3 regions of the Cupriavidus sp. CER-90 genome follow, and region 3 is predicted to be linked to each of the others. Evidence: predicted binding sites of a transcription regulator. Region 3 holds the regulator's gene; each other region holds the start of a gene.
What was found. The regulator LexA, encoded in region 3, represses DNA repair genes until DNA is damaged. The targets are predictions, from matches to a motif close to ACTGTATNNNNATACAGT.
Positions count from the first base shown of each region.

Region 1: the regulator LexA is predicted to act here: its motif matches at 1,681-1,698, upstream of imuA (translesion DNA synthesis-associated protein ImuA).
Region 2: the regulator LexA is predicted to act here: its motif matches at 2,760-2,777, upstream of AC24R4_RS24800 (CppA family protein).

Region 1 covers NZ_JBYGYM010000001.1:2,156,912-2,163,502, reverse strand. The annotation lists gene AC24R4_RS09595 (Y-family DNA polymerase) at 1-810, opposite strand, end outside; gene imuA (translesion DNA synthesis-associated protein ImuA) at 743-1,627, opposite strand; gene AC24R4_RS09585 (hypothetical protein) at 1,851-2,174, shown strand; gene AC24R4_RS09580 (DUF1579 domain-containing protein) at 2,227-2,724, opposite strand; gene AC24R4_RS09575 (DUF2880 domain-containing protein) at 2,938-3,303, opposite strand; gene AC24R4_RS09570 (efflux RND transporter permease subunit) at 3,400-6,516, opposite strand; gene AC24R4_RS09565 (efflux RND transporter periplasmic adaptor subunit) at 6,523-6,591, opposite strand, start outside.
Region 2 covers NZ_JBYGYM010000002.1:3,110,127-3,116,717, forward strand. The annotation lists gene AC24R4_RS24790 (Bug family tripartite tricarboxylate transporter substrate binding protein) at 1-292, opposite strand, end outside; gene AC24R4_RS24795 (thiamine pyrophosphate-binding protein) at 568-2,244, shown strand; gene AC24R4_RS24800 (CppA family protein) at 2,361-2,687, opposite strand; gene AC24R4_RS24805 (RNA polymerase sigma-70 factor) at 2,873-3,763, shown strand; gene AC24R4_RS24810 (LysR substrate-binding domain-containing protein) at 3,810-4,721, shown strand; gene hglS (2-oxoadipate dioxygenase/decarboxylase HglS) at 4,855-6,219, shown strand; gene AC24R4_RS24820 (porin) at 6,518-6,591, opposite strand, start outside.
Region 3 covers NZ_JBYGYM010000002.1:2,856,929-2,863,519, reverse strand. The annotation lists gene AC24R4_RS23720 (replicative DNA helicase) at 1-373, opposite strand, end outside; gene rplI (50S ribosomal protein L9) at 497-949, opposite strand; gene rpsR (30S ribosomal protein S18) at 980-1,258, opposite strand; gene priB (primosomal replication protein N) at 1,262-1,561, opposite strand; gene rpsF (30S ribosomal protein S6) at 1,582-1,956, opposite strand; gene AC24R4_RS23695 (asparaginase) at 2,072-3,082, opposite strand; gene lexA (transcriptional repressor LexA) at 3,317-3,973, shown strand; gene AC24R4_RS23685 (hypothetical protein) at 4,127-4,300, shown strand; tRNA gene AC24R4_RS23680 (tRNA-His) at 4,556-4,631, opposite strand; gene AC24R4_RS23675 (hypothetical protein) at 4,757-5,017, opposite strand; gene dusA (tRNA dihydrouridine(20/20a) synthase DusA) at 5,840-6,591, opposite strand, start outside.

The DNA.
Region 1 (6,591 bases), on a different contig from region 3:
TTCGATGCGGCCCGGCAGCTCCATGCGTTGTGCAAACGCGGGCGGCGCTTCGAACCATGCAAAGCCCGACGGAACCTTGCCATAGGCCTGGTCCAGCCGCGCCAGCAGTTCGGTGCCGATACGGCGCGACAAACCCGCGCGCGGCAGCTGCCGCACCTGCCCAAGCGTATGGCAGCCAACGCCTTCGAGCCAGTCCGGATCGGTGTACGCCTGCAGGCAGGTCACGGGCAGGCGGTCCAGCAGGCGCATCATGCGCGGCGCCTGCACCGCGCGCCGGGCCGGCCGGACGATGCCGCGCGGCGTCTTGCGCAGCGGCTGGCGCGCCAGCCATGCCGCGCCCTGCGCCGTGGTGCCGCTGCCAACCTGCACGAACGTGCCCAGTTGCCGCACGCGGGTGCGGATCGCCCGGCACAGCGCGCGATGCCCGCCGAACAGCCGCAGGCTGGCCGTGACGTCGAGCATCACCGTGGCCGATTCGGGTTCCGGGTCGATCGTCACGGCCGGCGTGAAATGCAACAGCGTCAGCGCCACGGATGTCACCAGACCGGTCTCGGCGGCCGGATCGCGTTCAAGCTGCACCACATCGGCCGACAACGCCTGCACGCCGCCGCGCCGCATGCCGTAGCACACGCCCAGCGCCGCGGCCGGGCCATTGGCCAGCACCACGCGCTCGTGCGCCATCACGGCCACCGGCAGTTGCTGCAGCGTACCGTTGCCATGCGCGGCGGGGGTGTCGGCGGGCTCAGGCCAGCTCGGCTGCAGCGCGTCCAGCGGCAGGCGCGGCAGATGCACCGCGATCCAGTACGTCATGGGCAATCGGATCGAGACCCGCCGCGACGGCGGGCGTGGGAACGGCAGGCATGCCCGTGCGCCGGGGCACATGGGCCATGCCTTCGAGTGGCAACAGCAACGGCGTATCGCGCACCGGGCCGCGCCGCTTGTGGAAGGTGATCGACATCAGGTTGCCGGGCTGCGGCGACAGCGCCAGCCGCAGCACCGCCGGCGACGAATCGTGCAGCACCCGCATGGGCCGCAACACCCACACCACGGTATCGCCGGCCTGCGCCAGCACCTGCAGGCGCCGCAGCGCCTCGGGGCGCGCGCCGGCCAGCCACACCAGCACCGCGCCGAACGCCTGGCTGCGCAGCATCTGCTCGGCCGCCCAGAGCATGTCCGTGCGCTGCGAGGCCATCGTGGCGGCCACCGGCGGCCGCACCCAGTAGAGCTGCCGTGCGGGCAGGCGGTCATCGTCCAATCCGCCCGCCAGTCCGCCAGCATTCGGCAGGTAAGGCGGATTGACCAGCGCGATGCGCCGCCCGCCGGCCGCCAGCATGCGCAGCGCCGGCATCAGCAGGCGCAATTCGCCCGCGCCATCCTGCGTCAGCAGCAGTTCCGTCACCGCACCGGCCGGCCAGCCGCCGCCCGGCAACTCGGCGGTCAGCGCGTCATAGCCGGTCGGACAGACGGGCAGCCGGCCGGCACGGCCCAGCTGGCCCGCGCGCCACAGGCCGGGATACCGCTGTTCGAGTTCGCGCACCGATTCGCGGGGCGGCTCGGCCAGCGGGGAGGATGGGGGCGCATGGTCCTCCGCCAGAAGCGAAGGCTGCCCATGCGGGACGGGGGTCATGATCGGGTGGTCGGCCCACGCGCAGTCGGCGCGGACATAGGAATTCGTCGAATACTGTATGTTTATACAGTATCGGGGCCGGCGCAAGGGGTACGCTATTCAAGTGCCTGAATCGACGCTTGCGAAGTGATTTTTGCGTCCTTGCCACACTTCCGGGCGGACGATTGCAAACAAGTGTCAAGTGTCATTGTGAAGTGTCAGGCAGTGCGGAAAAATGCGCGGCATGAAAAGGAATACGCGCGAATGCGTGCATCTGCTGATCGAAGGTTTGCAGCGTCAGGGCCCGGTGCGCCGTGACGGGCTGGCCGACGCCTGCGGCCTGTCCGCCGAGGAGACCACGCGCGCCCTGAAAGCCGCGCGGCAGATGAGCGTGATCGACCATGTGCCCTACGGCCCCGGCACGCCGCCCGCTGCCGTCTTCTATCAGCTGACCGGACGCCAGTTGCCGCCGGCACGCAAGAGCACGCGAACTCCGCCAGCCCCCGACGACCGCTTCCAGCCGCTGCTGGAGGCCTGGTGGAACAGCAACGAGCTGGACCGGGCCTGATGCAGGCCGGCCGCCGGAGGACCGGCGGCGGCGCCACGACGGGGTGCACCGGCTACCTGTCCCGCCGGTAGCGGGCCTGCATGATCTGGATCCACTCGCCGTTGTCGGTCTGCATGAATGACGTCAGCGTGCGGTTGTCGTCGTCCTGAAACGCCATCACATCGCGATACTTCGCCATCTTGCCCGGCACCACGGTGCCATCCGGGCCGAACGCCGGACCATCGGCGCGCAGGGTCAGCGTGTTGCCGTCGGCTTCCAGGTCGCCCTCGTAGACCCACATGTGGGTCATCATCGAACCGATGAAGGTACCCACGAAGTGCTGGCGGGCGGGGTCGTAGCCCAGCGTCATGACCGTTACGGCCGGCCCGCAGCCGGGGAATTCGCCTTCGGAGCGGGTCTGCACCCAGCTGTCGCCAACCTTGCTGACCTGCTCGGGAATCTTCCACTTCTCGGCCGGGCCTTCGGGGCCCATCTGGGCTTCGCCTTCGGCTGTCCAGTTGCCAACCAGCCGGTGTAGCCAGCGGTGTTCCTTGGTGATTTCGACTTGCATGCTTAAGTCTCCGGTGGATGAGTTCGGATCGATCTCGCCGTCTTGTGTACAGCGTACACAAATCCTAGGAGATGATCGGAACGATGTCCACATCGGTGTGGCAGCATGACAAAAACTTAATCTTGAGGCGCTCGCATCACTTGGGATGATGGAGGGCGCTTGAGACGGAGTTCAGCTTCGCCCGAAACGGGCTGACCGCCCGCTGCCAGCCGATTACTGCGGCAGGCGAACCTTCGGCACGATGAACTGGTTGCCCGGTGCGCGCATCACGTCGCACTGGGCTTCGCCCTTGCGCGCCTCGCCGGCCTGGTTCACGAATTCGATGCTGCCCACCACGCTGTAGACATCCTCCGCCACGCGGCGCGAGGTGCCTTGCACCCAGCGGAACTTGTCGGGGTTCGGCAGCCTGGCCTTGACGGCCTCCATGCAGGCCACTGGCGCCTCGGGCGCTTCCGGCCTGCCGCCACGCTGACCCATTTCGATATTGACCGGTGCATCGGCGGCGGCTGCCACCATCGGCAGTCCGATGGCCACGCAAGCCAGGGCCCGCACGAGATTGCGGCGCAGGTGTGTTGTCACAGGTGTGTACTCCAGAACGAAAACGGCCGGCACGCGCGCTGCATGCCGGCCGGTTGCCATTGTACTGCGGCGAAAATCCCTTACGGGCTCACGCCATTACACGGACATGTCGCGCGATTCGGGCTTGCGGTCGTCGAACCAGCGATACAGCGTGGGCACCATCACCAGCGTCAGCAATGTCGACGTAATCAGCCCGCCGATCACCACCACGGCCAGCGGCCGCTGCACCTCCGAGCCCGGGCCGTCCGAGAACAGGAACGGCACCAGGCCCAGCATGGCGATGGTGGCGGTCATCATCACCGGCCGGAATCGCTGGGTGGCGCCGCGCACCACCGCATTGCGCAGCGACATGCCCGACTCGCGCAGCGTGCGGATGTACGACACCAGCACCACCCCGTTCAGCACCGCCATGCCCCACAGCGCGATAAAGCCCACCGAAGCCGGCACCGACAGGTATTCGCCGGTGACGAACAGCCCGATGATGCCGCCGATCGATGCAAACGGCAGCACCGTGATGATCAGCGTGGCAAAACGCAGCGAGTTGAACAGCAGGAACAGCAGGAAGAAGATCGCGGCGATGGTGATCGGCACGATCAGCTTCAGGTGGCCCATGGCGCGCTCCATGTTCTGGAACTGGCCGCCCCACTCGTAGTAGTAGCCCTCGGGCAGCTTGACCCTGGCCTCCGTGGCGGACTGCAGTTCGGCCACGAAGCCGCCCAGATCGCGGTCCTTCACGTTGATCATCACCACCACGCGGCGCTTGGCCATTTCGCGGCTGATCTGCGCCGGGCCATCGCTGACCTCGATCTTCGCCACGCTCTGCAGCGGCACCTGGACGCCATCGGGCGCCTGCACCAGCAACTGGCGGATGGCCTGCACGTTGCCGCGGAACTCCTCCGGCAGGCGCACCGCCGCCGCAAAGCGGCGCTCGCCCTCGAAGATGTCCGTGGCGCGCTTGCCGCCGATGGCGATCTCGATGATGTCGTGGATGTCCGACACGTTCAGCCCGTAGCGCGCAATCGCCTGGCGATCGATCTCGATCGACAGGTACTGCTGGCCCGAAATCCGCTCGATACGTACATCCTCTGCGCCCTTGATGCCGCCCGCCACGCGCGCGATCTCGCCGGCCAGGCCGCGAAGGCGGTCGAGATCATCGCCAAAGATCTTCACGGCGATATCGGAACGCACGCCGCTGACCATCTCGTCCACGCGGTCCGAGATCGGCTGCGCCATCACGATCTGCACGCCCGGTATGGCCTTGAGCTTTTCGCGGATGGCGCTGGCGATGTCGTCCTGCGTCCAGCCCTCCGGCCACTCGTCGCGGTCCTTGAGGCTGGCGATCGGCGTCGACTCGTTCTGGCCCTGCGGATCGGCCGGGCTTTCGCCACGGCCCACGCCGGACACCACCGACTTCACGCCCGGCACCTCCAGCACCAGCTTGTTGGCCTGCCGTTCCAGCTTGATCGACTCTTCGAGCGAGATGTTCGGCACGCGGTCCAGCGCCGGCACGATCGACCCTTCCTTCATCTCCGGAATGAACGACGTCCCGAGCATCGGTACGATCATCACCGTGGCCGCGAACAGGCCCACCGCCGACAGCACCGTCTTCCTGCTGTTGCGCAGCGCCCAGTGCAGCATGCGCAGGTAGTGCCGCTTCATGAACGCGATCACGCGCGTGTCATGCTCGGCACCGCCCTTGAGCAGGTACGACGACAGCACCGGCGACAGCGTCAGCGACAGGAACAGCGAGATGGCCAGCGCAATCGAGATCGTGATGGCCAGCGGCGCGAACATCTTGCCTTCCATGCCCTGCAGCGTCATCAGCGGCAGGAACACCAGGATGATGATGCCCACACCGACAATCACCGGCGTGGCCACTTCCTGCACCGCCTTGACCAGGATCTGGTTGCGGGTCAGCCCCGACTTGTCCGCATGGCCCAGCCGCTCGAACGCGTTCTCGACGACCACCACCGAGCCATCCACCATCAGGCCGATGGCGATGGCCAGCCCGCCCAGCGACATCAGGTTGGCCGACAGCCCGATCCGGTTCATCACCATGAACGTCAGCAACGGCGTCAGCACCAGCGTGGCCAGCACGATGACCGACGAGCGCACGTCCCCCAGGAACAGGAACAGCACGATCACCACCAGCACCACGCCTTCGAGCAGCACCTTGGTGACCGTCCACAGCGCGGCGTCCACCAGCTCGCTGCGGTCGTAGTACGGCACGATCTGGAGGCCGCCGGGGATCATGCCCTTCTCGTTGATCTCCGCCACACGCGTCTTGACGCGGCTCACCACCTCCTTGGCGTTGCCGGCGCGCATCATCATCACGATGCCGCCCACGGCTTCGGTCTGGCCGTTCTTGACCACGGCCCCCTGGCGCACCTCGTGGCCGATCGTCACCTGCGCCACGTCGCGCAGGTAGACCGGCGTGCCATTGATCTCCTTGAGCACGATGCTGCCGATATCGTCCACGCCCTTGGCCAGCCCCACGCCGCGAATCAGGTACTGCTCCGCGTAGTGCGGCAGCACGCCGCCGCCCGAGTTGGCGTTATTGCGCGCCAGCGCCTGGTACACCTGCTGCAGGCTGACCTCGTAATGCCGCATGCGCTCCGGGTTGACCAGTGCCTGGTACTGCCGCACGTAGCCGCCCTGCGAGTTGATTTCGGCCACGCCCGGGATCGATCGCAGCAGCGGGCGCACCACCCAGTCCTGCGCGATGCGGCGCTCGGCCAGCTCTTCCTGCGTCAGTTCGCGGTCACCGTCGTCGGGGCGGTCCAGCGTGTACTGGTAGACCTCGCCCAGCCCGGTGGACACCGGACCCAGCACCGGCGTCACGCCTTCCGGCATGCGGCCGGACACCTCGATCAGCCGCTCCATGACGAGCTGCCGCGCGAAGTAGACGTCGGTCTTGTCCGTGAACACGAGCGTGATCAGCGACAGGCCGGCCTTGTTCAGCGACCGCATCTCCTCGAGTCCGGGCAGGCCGGTCATCGACATTTCGATGGGCACGGTGACAAAGCGCTCCACCTCCTCGGGCGAGCGGCCGGTGGCTTCGGTGGCGATCTGCACCTGGACGTTGGTCACGTCCGGGAAGGCATCGACCGACAGCTTGCCGGCCGCGCGCAGGCCAAAGAAGAACAGCACCACCGCCACCACGCACACCACCAGCCGCTGCTTGATCGCGGCCTCCACAAGCGATGTCATCATGGCGGCTTACCCCTGTTCCAGGCGCTTGCGTTCGTTGTCGAGGTGGAACGCACCCTCCACGACCACGCGATCGCC
Region 2 (6,591 bases), 250 kb from region 3:
GCAGCGTGTAGCCGTCGGCGGGGGCCTTGGCCACGTAGTCGGAACCGATATTGCCGCCCGCGCCGGCACGGTTTTCCACCACCACCGATTGCCCCAGCACCTGCGACAGCCGCTGGCCGATCAGCCGGCCCAGCAGGTCGGTGGTGCCTCCGGCGGCAAACGGCACCACGTAGGTGATGGGCTTGCTCGGGTAGTGATCGGCACCCTGGGCGCCGGCCTGCGTGGCGACCGCCATGCATCCGGTACAAAGCACGGCCAGCATCGGCCGCATCAGGCGATGGGGAAAATTCATATGATGTCTCCTGTAGCGCGAACGTTCGTGTGCGGCAGTCCCGGTCCGGGCTGCCGTTCTGCCTGACGGTTTCCGCAACGGAAACATGGGTCGGGCGGGGCGTCTTGTGCTGCGCCTCGTCCGCAAATCTACACGGGCGGGGGCGGTGGCGACTTGCAGAATTCGCATAACAGAAATGCACGATAGGCCGCGCGGCGGCGCACGTCAAACGGAACAATTGCAGACATTGCGATCCTGCCGCCGATTTTCACGTCGATAACGCGACCCCATCCGACATGACCTCCAACGCTACCCAGACGGCCCGCACCGGCGGCCGCGTCCTTGTAGACCAACTGCGGCTCCATGGCACCGAACGCATTTTCTGCGTGCCGGGCGAGAGCTTTCTCGACGTGCTGGACGCGCTGCACGACCAGCCGGCCATCGACCTTGTGGTCTGCAAGCACGAAGGCGCCGCGGCCAACATGGCCGAGGCGGACGGCAAGCTGACGGGCCGTCCCGGCATCTGCTTCGTGACGCGCGGCCCCGGTGCCACGCATGGCAGCATCGGCGTGCATATCGCGCAGCAGGACTCCACGCCGATGATCCTGTTCGTCGGCCAGATCGCCCGCGAGCACAAGGGGCGCGAGGCATTCCAGGAGGTGGACTACGCGGCCGTGTTCGGGTCGATGTGCAAGTGGGCGGCCGAGATCGACGATCCGGCACGCATCCCGGAGATGGTGGCGCGCGCGTTCCAGGTGGCCACGTCGGGCCGCCCGGGCCCGGTGGTGCTGGCGCTGCCCGAGGACGTGCTCGATGGTCGGGTGGAAGTGGCCGACGCCGCGCCGTACCGCGCCGTGGCCGCCGCACCGCGCCCCGAGGACGCCCAGGCGCTGGCGGCCGCGCTGGCCGCTGCCCAGCGTCCGCTGGTGATTGCCGGCGGCGCCAACTGGACCGGCCAGACCGTGCGCGATTTTGCCGCGTTCGTCAACGCCTGGGATCTGCCCGTGGCCTGCGCCTTCCGCCGCCAGGACGTGATCGACAACCGCGACCCGCACTACGTGGGCCACCTGAGCCTGGGCGTCAGCCCCAAGCTGGCCGAACGCGTGAAGACGGCCGATCTGATCGTGGCCTTCGGCACGCGGCTTGGCGATATCGCCACCGATAGCTATTCGCTGCTGGAAGTCCCGCAGCCCAAGCAGAAGCTCGTGCATATCCATGCCGACAGCTTCGAGCTGGGCCGCGTCTACCAGGCCACGCTGCCGATCCACGCCGGCGTCGAGCCGGGCGCCGCCATGCTGGCATCGCTGGCCGCGCCCGCTTCGGTGGCCTGGAAGGACTGGACCGCCGGCGCCCGCGCCGACCATGAAGCCTTTGTCACGCCGCCAAAACCTCACGCCGAACTGACCGGCGTGGACATGGGCGCCGCCATGGCGCACCTGAACCGGGTGCTGCCCGAGGACGCCATGCTGTCCAACGGCGCTGGCAACTACACGGTCTGGCTGCACCGCTTCTATGCCTACAAGCGTCCGCGCACCCAACTGGCCCCGACGTGCGGCGCGATGGGCTACGGCCTGCCGGCTGCCATTGCCGCCAAGCTGCGCTTTCCGGAAAAAACCGTGGTGTGCTTTGCCGGCGACGGCTGCTATCTGATGTATCCGCAGGAAATCGCCACGGCCGCCGCCCACGGCGTGAACCTGATCGTGATCGTGGTGAACAACCGCATGTACGGCACGATCCGGATGCACCAGGAGCGCCGCTATCCGGGCCGCCAGAGCGGCACGCGCATCGTCAATCCCGATTTTGTGCAGATGGCGAAGGCTTGCGGCGCCTGGGCCGAACGCGTCGAGCGGACCGAGGACTTCGCCGCCGCCTTCGAACGGGCGCAGCGGGCCGGCAAGCCGGCCGTGCTGGAACTGGTGACCGATCCGCTGCAGATCACGCCGGCGATGCGCGTGACCGATCTGCCGCAATGAGCAGGGCGCTGAAACGGTCCGGAAAAAGTGATCGAAAAGCGGCTCTGCCAGCGGTTTAGTCCGAATTATAGGATTTCAATAATTCGGACTAAACCTCGGCGGCGTCTGAAGGGCGCCTAGAAGAGGGAACCCTGCGGCCGGGCCTCATGCCCGGCCGTTTCGCGTTGTGCATGCGGGGCAGCAGGCTTGGCCAGAATCTGGCGGATCTGCGCCAGATAACGTTCACCCACCGCCCGGTGGGTCTTGCGGGCCTCATCGGCAAAGCTGCGGCGCGACGGCGGCCGGATGTTCAGCAGGCGGCAAATCGTTGAGAGATAAGGCTTTTTCCCGTCCGCGGCGGTGCGGCGCGCGGCCGACACCAAGGCGGCGTCGCCAATCCGTCCACGCAGCCAGACCAGTACCTGGCGGTCATATTCATTCTGCACACGGATCAGGTGTTCCATTTCAGGGCTCCGAAGGTTCCGACACTGTTTAATCCATCTCACGACGTCTGGTACTGTCTATCCATACAGTACACTGTAAATATATACAGTAGTTCGGAAATTTCAAGGGCGCAGTCAGACACAACGCGAGACGGCGAGAGGGCGCCAATGCCACAATGGCAGCCCACCGCAAGGACACTTGTGCCATGGCCGCACCTGCCCCCGATCCCAGCCAGACCTTTGACCAGCTTCGCCCGCGCCTGCAGGGCATCGCGTACCGCATGCTGGGTGCCGTGGCCGAGGCCGAGGATGTGGTGCAGGACGCCTGGCTGCGCTGGCACGGCACCGATCGCGACGCCATCGACAACCCCGAGGCGTGGCTGGTATCGGTGACCACGCGGCTGTCCATCGATCATCTGCGCGCGGCCAAGCTGCAGCGCGAGCACTACGCCGGTATCTGGCTGCCTGAGCCGCTGATATCCGAAGGCGCCGATACGCCCGAGGCCCTCTACGAGCGTGCCGACGACGTGTCGGTGGCGTTCCTGTTCCTGCTGGAACGCCTGACGCCCGAAGCGCGCGCGGCCTTTCTGCTGCGTGAAGTGTTCGACGCCGACTACAGCCAGGTGGCAGAGGTCATCGGCAAGAGCGAGGCGGCCTGCCGCCAGCTGGTGAGCCGCGCCAAGACCCAGTTGCGCGATGCCCGGCCGCAACCACCGGTACGCAAGGACGCGCACCTGAACCTGGTGCGGCGCTTTGCCCAGGCGCTGGAGCAGGGCACGTTCGACGCGATCCGGGACCTGCTGGCCGACGAAGCCACGCTGATTGGCGACGGTGGCGGCAAGGTGTCGAGCTTTCCGAAGCCGCTGGTCGGCGGCGGCAAGATCGCGCAGGTCCTCTTCGCGGCGCAGCGGCGGGGCCTGGCGGTGCATGTGCAAATGGTGGTGCTCAACGGCCAGTGGGCGCTGCTGCGCTTTGTCGATGGCCAGCTCGAATCGGCCCAGAGCATCGAGACCGATGGCGAGCGCATTGTCAGCATCCACGCGCAACGCAACCCCGACAAGCTGAAGCGCATCCTGTCAGCCATCGCGCGCCCCTGAATGCCGTATCCGCCTTGTTTTTTCCTCATCGCCAGCCCCCTGAACCATGCGCCTGCCCAGCCTGATCGCACTCCAGATGCTTGAGTGCGCTGCCCGACTTGGCAGCTTCACGCGCGCCGCGGCCGAACTGAACGTCACCGAAAGCGCGATTTCCCGGCAAATCCAGGCCATGGAGGAACGGCTAGGCGTGCGTTTCTTCGAACGGGTGCGCCAGCGCGTGGTGCTGACGGCCGACGGCGACCGCTATGTGCGCGACATCCGCGCCGAACTGAAGGCCATCGAGCGCGCCACCAAGGATCTGGCGTCGCGCGCTGGCGGCATGGAGGTGCTGGAACTCGCCGTCGTGCCCACTTTCGCCACGCAATGGCTGATTCCGCGCCTGGCCGGCTTCCGGGCCGAGCATCCACGGATCGTCGTCAATATCCACGCGCGGCCCGATCCGTTCCACTTTGCCGATTCGCTGTTCGATGCGGCCATCTATTTTGGCAACGACGCCTGGGACGGGCATCCGTCGGCCACGCTGCTGGAAGAGGGGCCGTCGATCCCGGTGTGCAGCCCGCAACTGCTGCAGGGCGCGGCCCTGCGCCAACGCGAAGACCTGCTGAACCTGCCGCTGCTGCATCTGGCCAGCCGCCCCGATGCGTGGCCCGACTGGTTCGGCGGCGACGACGAGGCGATCCGGCGCCGCGCGCGCCTGGGGCCGCGCTACGACCTGTTCACGATGGTCACGGGCGCTGCGATCTGCGGGCTGGGCATCGCCGTTTTGCCAGAAATGATGGTGCGCACGGAGATCGAAAGCGGCCAGCTGGCGGCGCTGCCGTTCTCCGGGGCGCCGGCGTCCGGCCGGCATGGCGCCTATTTCCTGACCTACCGGCAGGCCAAACCCGGCGACGGCACGGATCGGGACAAGGCGGCGCTGTTTGCCGACTGGCTGCTGCGCCAGTGCGAGGTCGCCTGAAGACCGATCACCGGCTGGGCATCAAGTTAATGCGTAAAGCGCATCAAGTTGCGCGGAAATATCGCTTGCCGCCCGAAAGCCGCGCGACCACACTTGGCGGCTCTTTTTGTCATCTCGTCGTCCCCGGAACCACATGTCTGCCGCTTTCACGTCCCCCAGCCAGATCCGCGCCCAGTTCTCGCGCGCCATGTCCGATATGTACCGTGCCGAGGTGCCGCAGTACGGCACGCTGATGGCGCTGGTCGCCGATGTCAATGCCGAAGTGCTGGCCAGCGTGGGTGCCGTGGCCGCCGGTGCGGCCGGCCAGGCATCGCGCATCGAGGTGGAACGCCACGGTGCCATCCGCGTGGGTACCCCTGAGGAATTGGCCACGATCCGTCGCCTGTTCGCCGTGATGGGCATGTTCCCGGTGGGTTACTACGATCTGTCCGTGGCCGGCGTGCCGGTCCACTCCACGGCGTTCCGGCCGAAGGACACCGCCGGCCTGGCCGAGAACCCGTTCCGCGTATTTACGTCGCTACTGCGTCTGGACCTGATCCAGGACGCCGCGCTGCGCGACGCCGCCGCGGCAGTGCTGGCCACGCGGTCGATTTTCACGCCGGGCTGCCTGGCACTGATCGAGCGCGCCGAGCAGCAGGGCGGCCTGGCTGCCGACGACGCCGCCCGTTTCGTGGCCGAGGCGCTGGAGACATTCCGCTGGCACGGCAAGTCCACCGTCGAAGCCGACCTGTACTGGAAGCTGCGCAAGACCCATCCGCTGATCGCGGACATCGTGTGCTTCCCCGGCCCGCATATCAACCACCTGACGCCGCGCACGCTGGACATCGATATCGTCCAGACGCAGATGCCGGCACGCGGCATCAGCCCGAAGGCCGTGGTGGAAGGCCCGCCGACGCGCCGCTGCCCGATCCTGCTGCGCCAGACCAGTTTCCTGGCCCTGAGCGAGCCGGTCACCTTCCGCGATGGCGGCGAAGCCGGCACCCATACGGCGCGCTTTGGCGAGATCGAGCAACGCGGCGTGGCGCTGACCGCCAAGGGCCGCAAGCTCTACGACGAACTGCTGAACGAAGTGCGCAAGGTCATCACCCCGTCTGGCGACGGTTCGAATGCCGACGCCTATCGCAAGACGCTGGGCGACATCTTCCAGGCGTTCCCGGACGACCACGCGTCGCTGCGCCAGCAGGGCCTGGCCTATTACCGCTATGCGGTGGGCAATGCGGCGGCCGATGGCGACGATGTGGAAGCACTGATTGCCGCCGGCGCGCTGGTGGCCGAGCCGATCACCTACGAAGACTTCCTGCCGGTCAGCGCCGCCGGCATTTTCCAGTCGAACCTGGGCGATGAGAACCGCGACGACCTGCAGGCATCGCCCAACCGCGCGGCCTTCGAGCAGGCGCTGGGCGCGACGGTCAGCGATGAACTGGCGCTGTACGCCGCCGAGCAACAGGCGTCGCTGGACGCGGCGCTGAAGACGCTGGGGTTGGCCGCACGCGTTTAATGCACCCTCGGTTGGCTCCCCTCTCCCATGAAATGGGAGAGGGGCTGGGGGAGAGGGCGGGCAGTTCGATCTACGAGCCGTCGCAATTTGAACCTCAATGCCCTCTCCCCCGACCCCTCTCCCGCCTGCGGGAGAGGGGAGCAAACCAGACCGCCAGCCGCCACAAAAGAAAGAGGCCCGCCAGGCAGCTGCCTGTGCGGGCCCATAGAAAGACGAAGGGAAAGTCTTCGCCGTGGAGTCTGGACGCTTTACGATCCGATGAAGCTCGATCGTGGATCGGACGTGGATCGGACGTGGATCAGAAGCGGTGGCGCACGCCGATGATGGCGCCGAACTGGCTCTGGCCGGCACGCACCTGCTCGCTGGTGGCGG
Region 3 (6,591 bases):
CGAGCTTGCGCAGCACCGAGCGTTCGCGAACGATCTCGGCGTAGCGACGGATATTGGCTGCGCTCGGCGTATTCTGCGCCAGCGAATTCAGATAGGCCAGCCCGCCCACTTCCTCGGCCTTGCCGGCCACCTGAAGCATTTCGAAGACCGTGATCACGTCCGCCGGCTTGGTGGCGGAGATCAGGCGGGCGATGCTCTGGAAGATCACCCGATGGTCAAACCGATAGAAATCGGCTTCGGACAGGAAGTCGGCGATGCGGTCCCAGGCGGCGTTATCCAGCAGCAACCCGCCAAGCACCGATTGTTCGGCCTCGATCGAGTGCGGAGGAACCTTGAGGTTGTCGAGTTGGGGATCTGCGGCGGGCGCGTTCATGGGAGGGAATTATAACGGCGCCGGGCGCCACGCAAAAAACAAAAAAAGGCAGGAGCGTGGCCCCTGCCTTTTTTGTGCATCCGACGCGCCGGTCCGGACCGGCACATCGTGGACGCGTACAGCTTAGACGTGCTCGCCCAGCACCGAAACGGTGATGTCGACCAGCACGTCGGTGTGCAGCGACACGCCAACGGCGTAGTCGCCAACCATCTTCAGCGGGCCGTTCGGCAGGCGCACTTGCGACTTCTCGACCTTGAAGCCTTGGCCTTCCAGGGCTTGGGCGATGTCGGCGTTGGTCACCGAACCGAACAGACGGCCGTCCACGCCCGACTTCTGCGTGATCTGGACGGTCAGACCGTTCAGCTTCTCGCCTTCGGCTTGCGAAGCAGCCAGCTTGGCGGCGGCGGCCTTTTCCAGCTCGGCGCGCTTCACTTCGAATTCGGCGATGGCGGTTTGCGTAGCACGGCGAGCGCGCTTGGTCGGGATCAGGAAGTTACGTGCGTAACCGTCCTTCACGCGAACGATGTCGCCCAGGTTGCCCAGGTTGATGACTTTTTCCAGCAGAATGACTTGCATCGTGTATTTCTCCTTGCGGTCCCGGGACTATCAGTTCTTGTGCAGGTCGGTGTACGGCATCAGCGCCAGGAAGCGGGCGCGCTTGATGGCCGTATCCAGCTGACGCTGATAGTGCGCCTTGGTACCGGTCAGACGAGCCGGCGTGATCTTGCCGTTGTCGCCGATGAAGTCCTTCAGCGTGTCCAGATCCTTGTAGTCGATCTGTTCGACGCCAGCCACGGTGAAGCGGCAGAAGCGCTTGCGCTTGAACAGCGGGTTCTGTTGCTGGAAGCGCTTCTTGTTCTTGTTGTCACGTTTGACGAATGCCATGATTCAATCCTTTTCGAATGCTTTACATCGAGTGATGTGAAAGACCAGTGTCTTGCTGTTGCGGTGCTTGCGGGCCAGAAAGCCTTCGCAGTCGAGCAGCGTGCCGAGCGGCATGCGCTCGAGCCGCTGGCCAATCGGGCCGATGCCCATGGCCACCACTGCAAATTCCACCTGCCGGGGCGTTTCCGCCTCCATCACCTCGCCGGCATGCTGCAGGATGCAGTTGACGACAGGGATGCCGGCCGGCGTATAGCGCAGCGTATCTCGCTCGGCGAGCGTGGCGGTCAGCCGAAGCTGGTTCACCGCGACACAGCAGTCCGCACTCAGGCGGCCTGGCCTTCCGTGGTCGTTTGCGCGGCCTTGCGGGCTTCTTCGCGCTGCACTTCCTTCATCATCGGCGACGGCGCGGTTTCAGCCTTCTTGGTCTGGACGATCAGGTGACGCAGCACGGCGTCATTGAACTTGAACGCGTGCTCGAGTTCAGCCAGCGTGTCCTTGCCGCATTCGATGTTCAGGCAAACGTAGTGAGCCTTGGCCAGCTTCTGGATCATGTAGGCCATCTGACGACGACCCCAGTCTTCCACGCGATGGATCTGGCCATTTTGCGACGTGACGAGCTGCTTGTAACGCTCGATCATCGCCGGCACTTGTTCGCTTTGGTCCGGATGGACGATAAATACGATTTCGTAATGACGCATTGACGCTCCTTTTGGGATGAGCCACCCGGGCGTCACGTCCGGTGCGGCAAGGTTGAATAGCCCGCGAGTATAGCCCGGAGACCCGGGAATCCGCAAGGCACGCGGCGCAGGTGGCTCAGCAGGCGGCAAAAAGCGACTGCAGACGCCCGGCATCGACGCCGAGCGCGGGGTCGGCTGCCAGCGCCACCAGCAGCAGCACGCGCGCCTTGTAAGGATTGAGGTCGGCCGCCGAGGCAAACAGGCCAGCCCCCGCCGCCGGGCGCGCCGGAATCGACACATGGCCGGCGCCAGTACGTGAACTGCGCACCACTGCCACGCCGGCCGCCGCCGCGTCGGCCAGCGCCGCCAGCAGGGTTTCGTGGACCGAGCCATTGCCGGTGGCGGCCACGACCAGCCCCTTCACACCGGCCGACACCAGTGCATCGACGGCCACCCTGCCCGGCTGGGCATGGCTGACCACGATTTCCACCATCGGCCAGGCCGACGGCACCGGCAAGCACGGCGCCTCCCGCCTGGCCGGCGCACGCGTGAATCGAATATAGGCGTCCTGCACGTAGCCGACCGGACCGGCATTCGGCGAGACAAAGGCATCGACGGCGGACGTATGCGCCTTGGTCACATCGCGCCCGGCGTGGATCTGCTGGTTCAGCACCACCAGCACGCCCAGGCCCCGCGCGCCCGGATGGGCCGCGACACGCACGGCATCGAGCAGGTTCAGCGGGCCGTCCGCCGACAGCGACGTTGCCGGGCGCATCGCCGCAGTGATGACCACCGGCACGGAACACGGCTGCGTCAGGTGCAAGAACATCGCTGTTTCTTCAAGCGTATCGGTGCCGTGCGTGATCACGATGCCGGCCACATCCGGCTGGCCGGACCAGTACGCCACCCGCGCCGCCAGCTGCTGCCAGAGACCGAACGTCATGTCCTTGCTGTCGACCTGCGCGACCTGCTCGGCCTCCACGCGCGCCACATCGGCCAGCGCGGGCACGGCCTGGACCAGTTGCGACACCGGCACGGTAGCCGCCTGGTACTGGGCACTGCTGGCGGGGTCGCCGGACGATCCGGCAATGGTGCCGCCGGTGGCAAGCACGACGACACGGGGCAACGATGAGGAAGACGCTGACATGTAAATAGGCTGGCTGAGGGGTCTGGCCGGGCGGGCGCGGCCCGGGATCTGGCCGACGATTGTAACTGCCGCCCCGCCCCGGCGCCCCCTTGGCAAACCCGCGAAGCCACCGGTGCCGCCGTCGCCCATGTAGAGCCCACTGCGCAAATTGTGCTTGCACTTCACACGATACTGTATAAAATCACAGCATACTGTTTAAACATACAGTGCTTCGGCACGAGAGACCGGCGAACCATGGCGACCCTGACACCCCGGCAGCAGCAGATTTTCGATCTGATCCGCGACACGATCCGCAACACGGGCTTCCCGCCCACGCGCGCAGAGATCGCCGCCGAGTTTGGTTTTTCCTCGCCCAATTCGGCCGAGGAACATCTGCGGGCGCTGGCACGCAAGGGCGTCATCGAACTGACCCCCGGCGCATCGCGCGGCATCCGGCTCAAGGTGGCACGCAGCGATTCGGAACGTTCCGACCAGTTCTCGCTGCCAATGGCAGGCGTGCTGCAGTTGACGCTGCCGCTGGTCGGTCGCGTCGCAGCGGGCAGCCCGATTCTTGCCGCAGAACATATCGACCGTCAGTACCAGGTGGATGCATCGGTCTTCGACGAGCGTCCGGACTACCTGCTGCGCGTGCGCGGCCTGAGCATGCGCGACGCCGGCATTCTGGATGGCGACCTGCTGGCCGTGAAAAAAGCCAGCGAGGCAGCCAACGGCAAGATCGTCGTGGCCCGCCTGGGCGAGGACGTCACGGTCAAGCGCCTCAAGAAACGCGGCGACACGATCGAACTGATCGCAGAAAACCCGGATTTCCAGAACATCGTGCTCCATTCGGGGCGCGACGAGTTCTCCCTTGAAGGTATCGCTGTCGGCCTGATCCGATCATCAGGCTTCTAGCGTGATCGGAGGCGCCTGACAGCGACTCCGGCTCCCGAGACTTAGGCAGCACGGCCGTCTGCCCTGGTCACCCGCTTTGCTTTGCCCATGCCGCCCCGTCCTTGCTGGACGACGGGCGCGGACCACTGCTGTCGCAAATTACGAGGTGTTGCCATGCTGCAATCGAATCCCATCGCTTCCCGCCGCCCGGTCAAGCCGGTCCCGTTCCGGCAAATCAAGGGCGTCCGCGTCTACCAGGGCGCGCAACGTCGCACGATGGTCGGCAACATGGCAGCCATCTGCCGCATGCTGGAACTGGCAGAACCGACCACGAAACTGCTCGACTGAAATCTGGCCGCCTGCCCCGCGGATCAGCGCGCAACTGCATCACTGCGCATTCGCGTCATGCGCAGAACCGGACCTTGTCGAACTCGCCAACGTCCGGTTTTTTTTCGCCCATCGACGGGCTTCGCCTTGGCGTATGCGATCGCAACCGTGATGCCATCAGGCGCCGGTTGCACCAGGCGGAAGGAATGATGGGAAGGGATGCGTGCAAAGCAAAACAGCCACTTGAGTAAGCGGCTGTTTCGTAAGGGAATTCTTTGGGGTGGCTGATGGGACTCGAACCCACGACGACAGGAATCACAATCCTGGACTCTACCAACTGAGCTACAGCCACCGTAGAGATTTTTCGTTGACCGTTGTGTCGATCAGCGAAGAACAAGACTATACAAGCATTCTCTGCTGATGGCTAGTATTCCGCACAAAAAAATTTCGGATTCGCTGGCGGATGGCTTCCGGACTTCATCGGGGGCCCACCCACTTTGCTTCCAGCAGCACGGCTTCCTTGATGGCGGCGATGGTCTCTGCCTCGCTCGGAAAAAGTCCAAGCAAGCGTTTCGACTTGCCATTGAGGACATCGCGCTGCAACGCCTTGCCGGCGTCGATCGATGTGCCTGGGTGCCAGCAATAGCGCGCCGTCCATTTGCCGTCCTGCAGTTGCTCGGCTACCCAGATCACCCGGTAGTCCTCGAAGACTTCACCGAATGGTTCTTCCGCTTCCATTTCATTTCCTCAGGGCTCGCTTCCGTTTCACTGGTTTCGACATCCCCGTCGCACCGCTCGAACCGGCCAGCCCACCTGCTTTTCCCCCACTTGGCGCCGCATCCGTGAAGACACGACTCCCATGCCATGCCGGCTTATGTCGCGGCATTTTTCAGGCGCATCGTAACATGACCTACGCGCCGCTCAACAAGGTATGTCTTAACAATAGCCAGCGCTTGACGTATCGGCCTGCCCCTCAAAAGCGGAGGTCTTGCCCCACCACGGCAGGGTTCTGTCGCAAATAATGCTGTTGGATACTCTTCCCCGAGGGACATTGACCCCCTCGACATTCCCGACAGGCGATCACTCCCGACGAGCATCGCCTGCTTTTTTTTGGTGTTCAGGTACGCCCTGGTTTTATGCGCGATTCGTGCATGGCGTGACCCACGAAAAAAAAGAGCCCGCTCGCAAGCGGACTCTTAAATTAGCGATCTCAATGCCCTGAAGGCACATTCAATGTAGACCCCGAACGCACGGCGCACCATCCGGGCAAACCCACGGTTGCTGTGGTAACAACGAGACGGGGCAGAAAAAAAGCCCGCACACGGCGGGCTCAAAAATCAGTTGAAGAAAGCCCTGTATTCGAGGGCAGGCACAGTGTAAGAACATGCCGCAGGACTGGCGAATTAGGGGAATCCCTTTGCCCACGCGGGTTTCCAGTCACATCAACCGCCGCAAACGCCCTTGGGGCATACATTTGCGGCAACTGCATAGCACGATCGTTCGAAATTAGAGTTTTTCCTCCAGTCCGCCCCGCATACGATCGTCACGTTCGGGGGTCGCTCAGGCCGCCTCCAGCAGGTCTGGACGCAGATGGGAACGCGCTTCTTCGAACAGCGCATCCACGTCGGCCCGGGTGCGGGCAGCGTTCATGCGCCGTGCATCCGACAGCACCCGGCGCCAGCCGCGTCCGCCATAGACTCCGCGATGGAGGCCCAGCATATGCCGGATGGCAGCGCCCATATAGCCGCCCCGCTCCACTAGATTGCCGATATAGGCTTGCATGGCCATTTCGGCGTCCTCGCGCGTCGGAATCGCCGCGTCAACCCCGTAGAAACGGCTGTCCATTTCCGCGAGGATATAAGGATCGTGGTAAGCCTGACGGCCGATCATTACCCCATCCACGTGGCGCAAATGCTCTTCCATTTCGCCATAGGAAACAATCCCGCCGTTAATCAGGATTTCCAGCTGCGGAAATTCTTTCTTCAACTGGTATGCAACTTCGTACCGCAACGGCGGAATTTCTCGATTTTCTTTCGGGCTAAGGCCTTTCAGAATGGCATTACGGGCGTGGACGATAAATGTTTCGCAACCCGCGTCGGCAATAATGCCAACGAAGTCGCGAACAAAGTCATAGTGCTCGATCGTATCGATACCAATGCGATGCTTCACCGTCACGGGCACCGACACCACATCCCGCATCGCTTTGACGCAATCGGCAACCAGCTGGGGCTCCGCCATCAGGCACGCGCCGAACGCCCCGCGCTGCACGCGCTCCGAAGGGCACCCGCAATTGAGGTTGATTTCCTTATAGC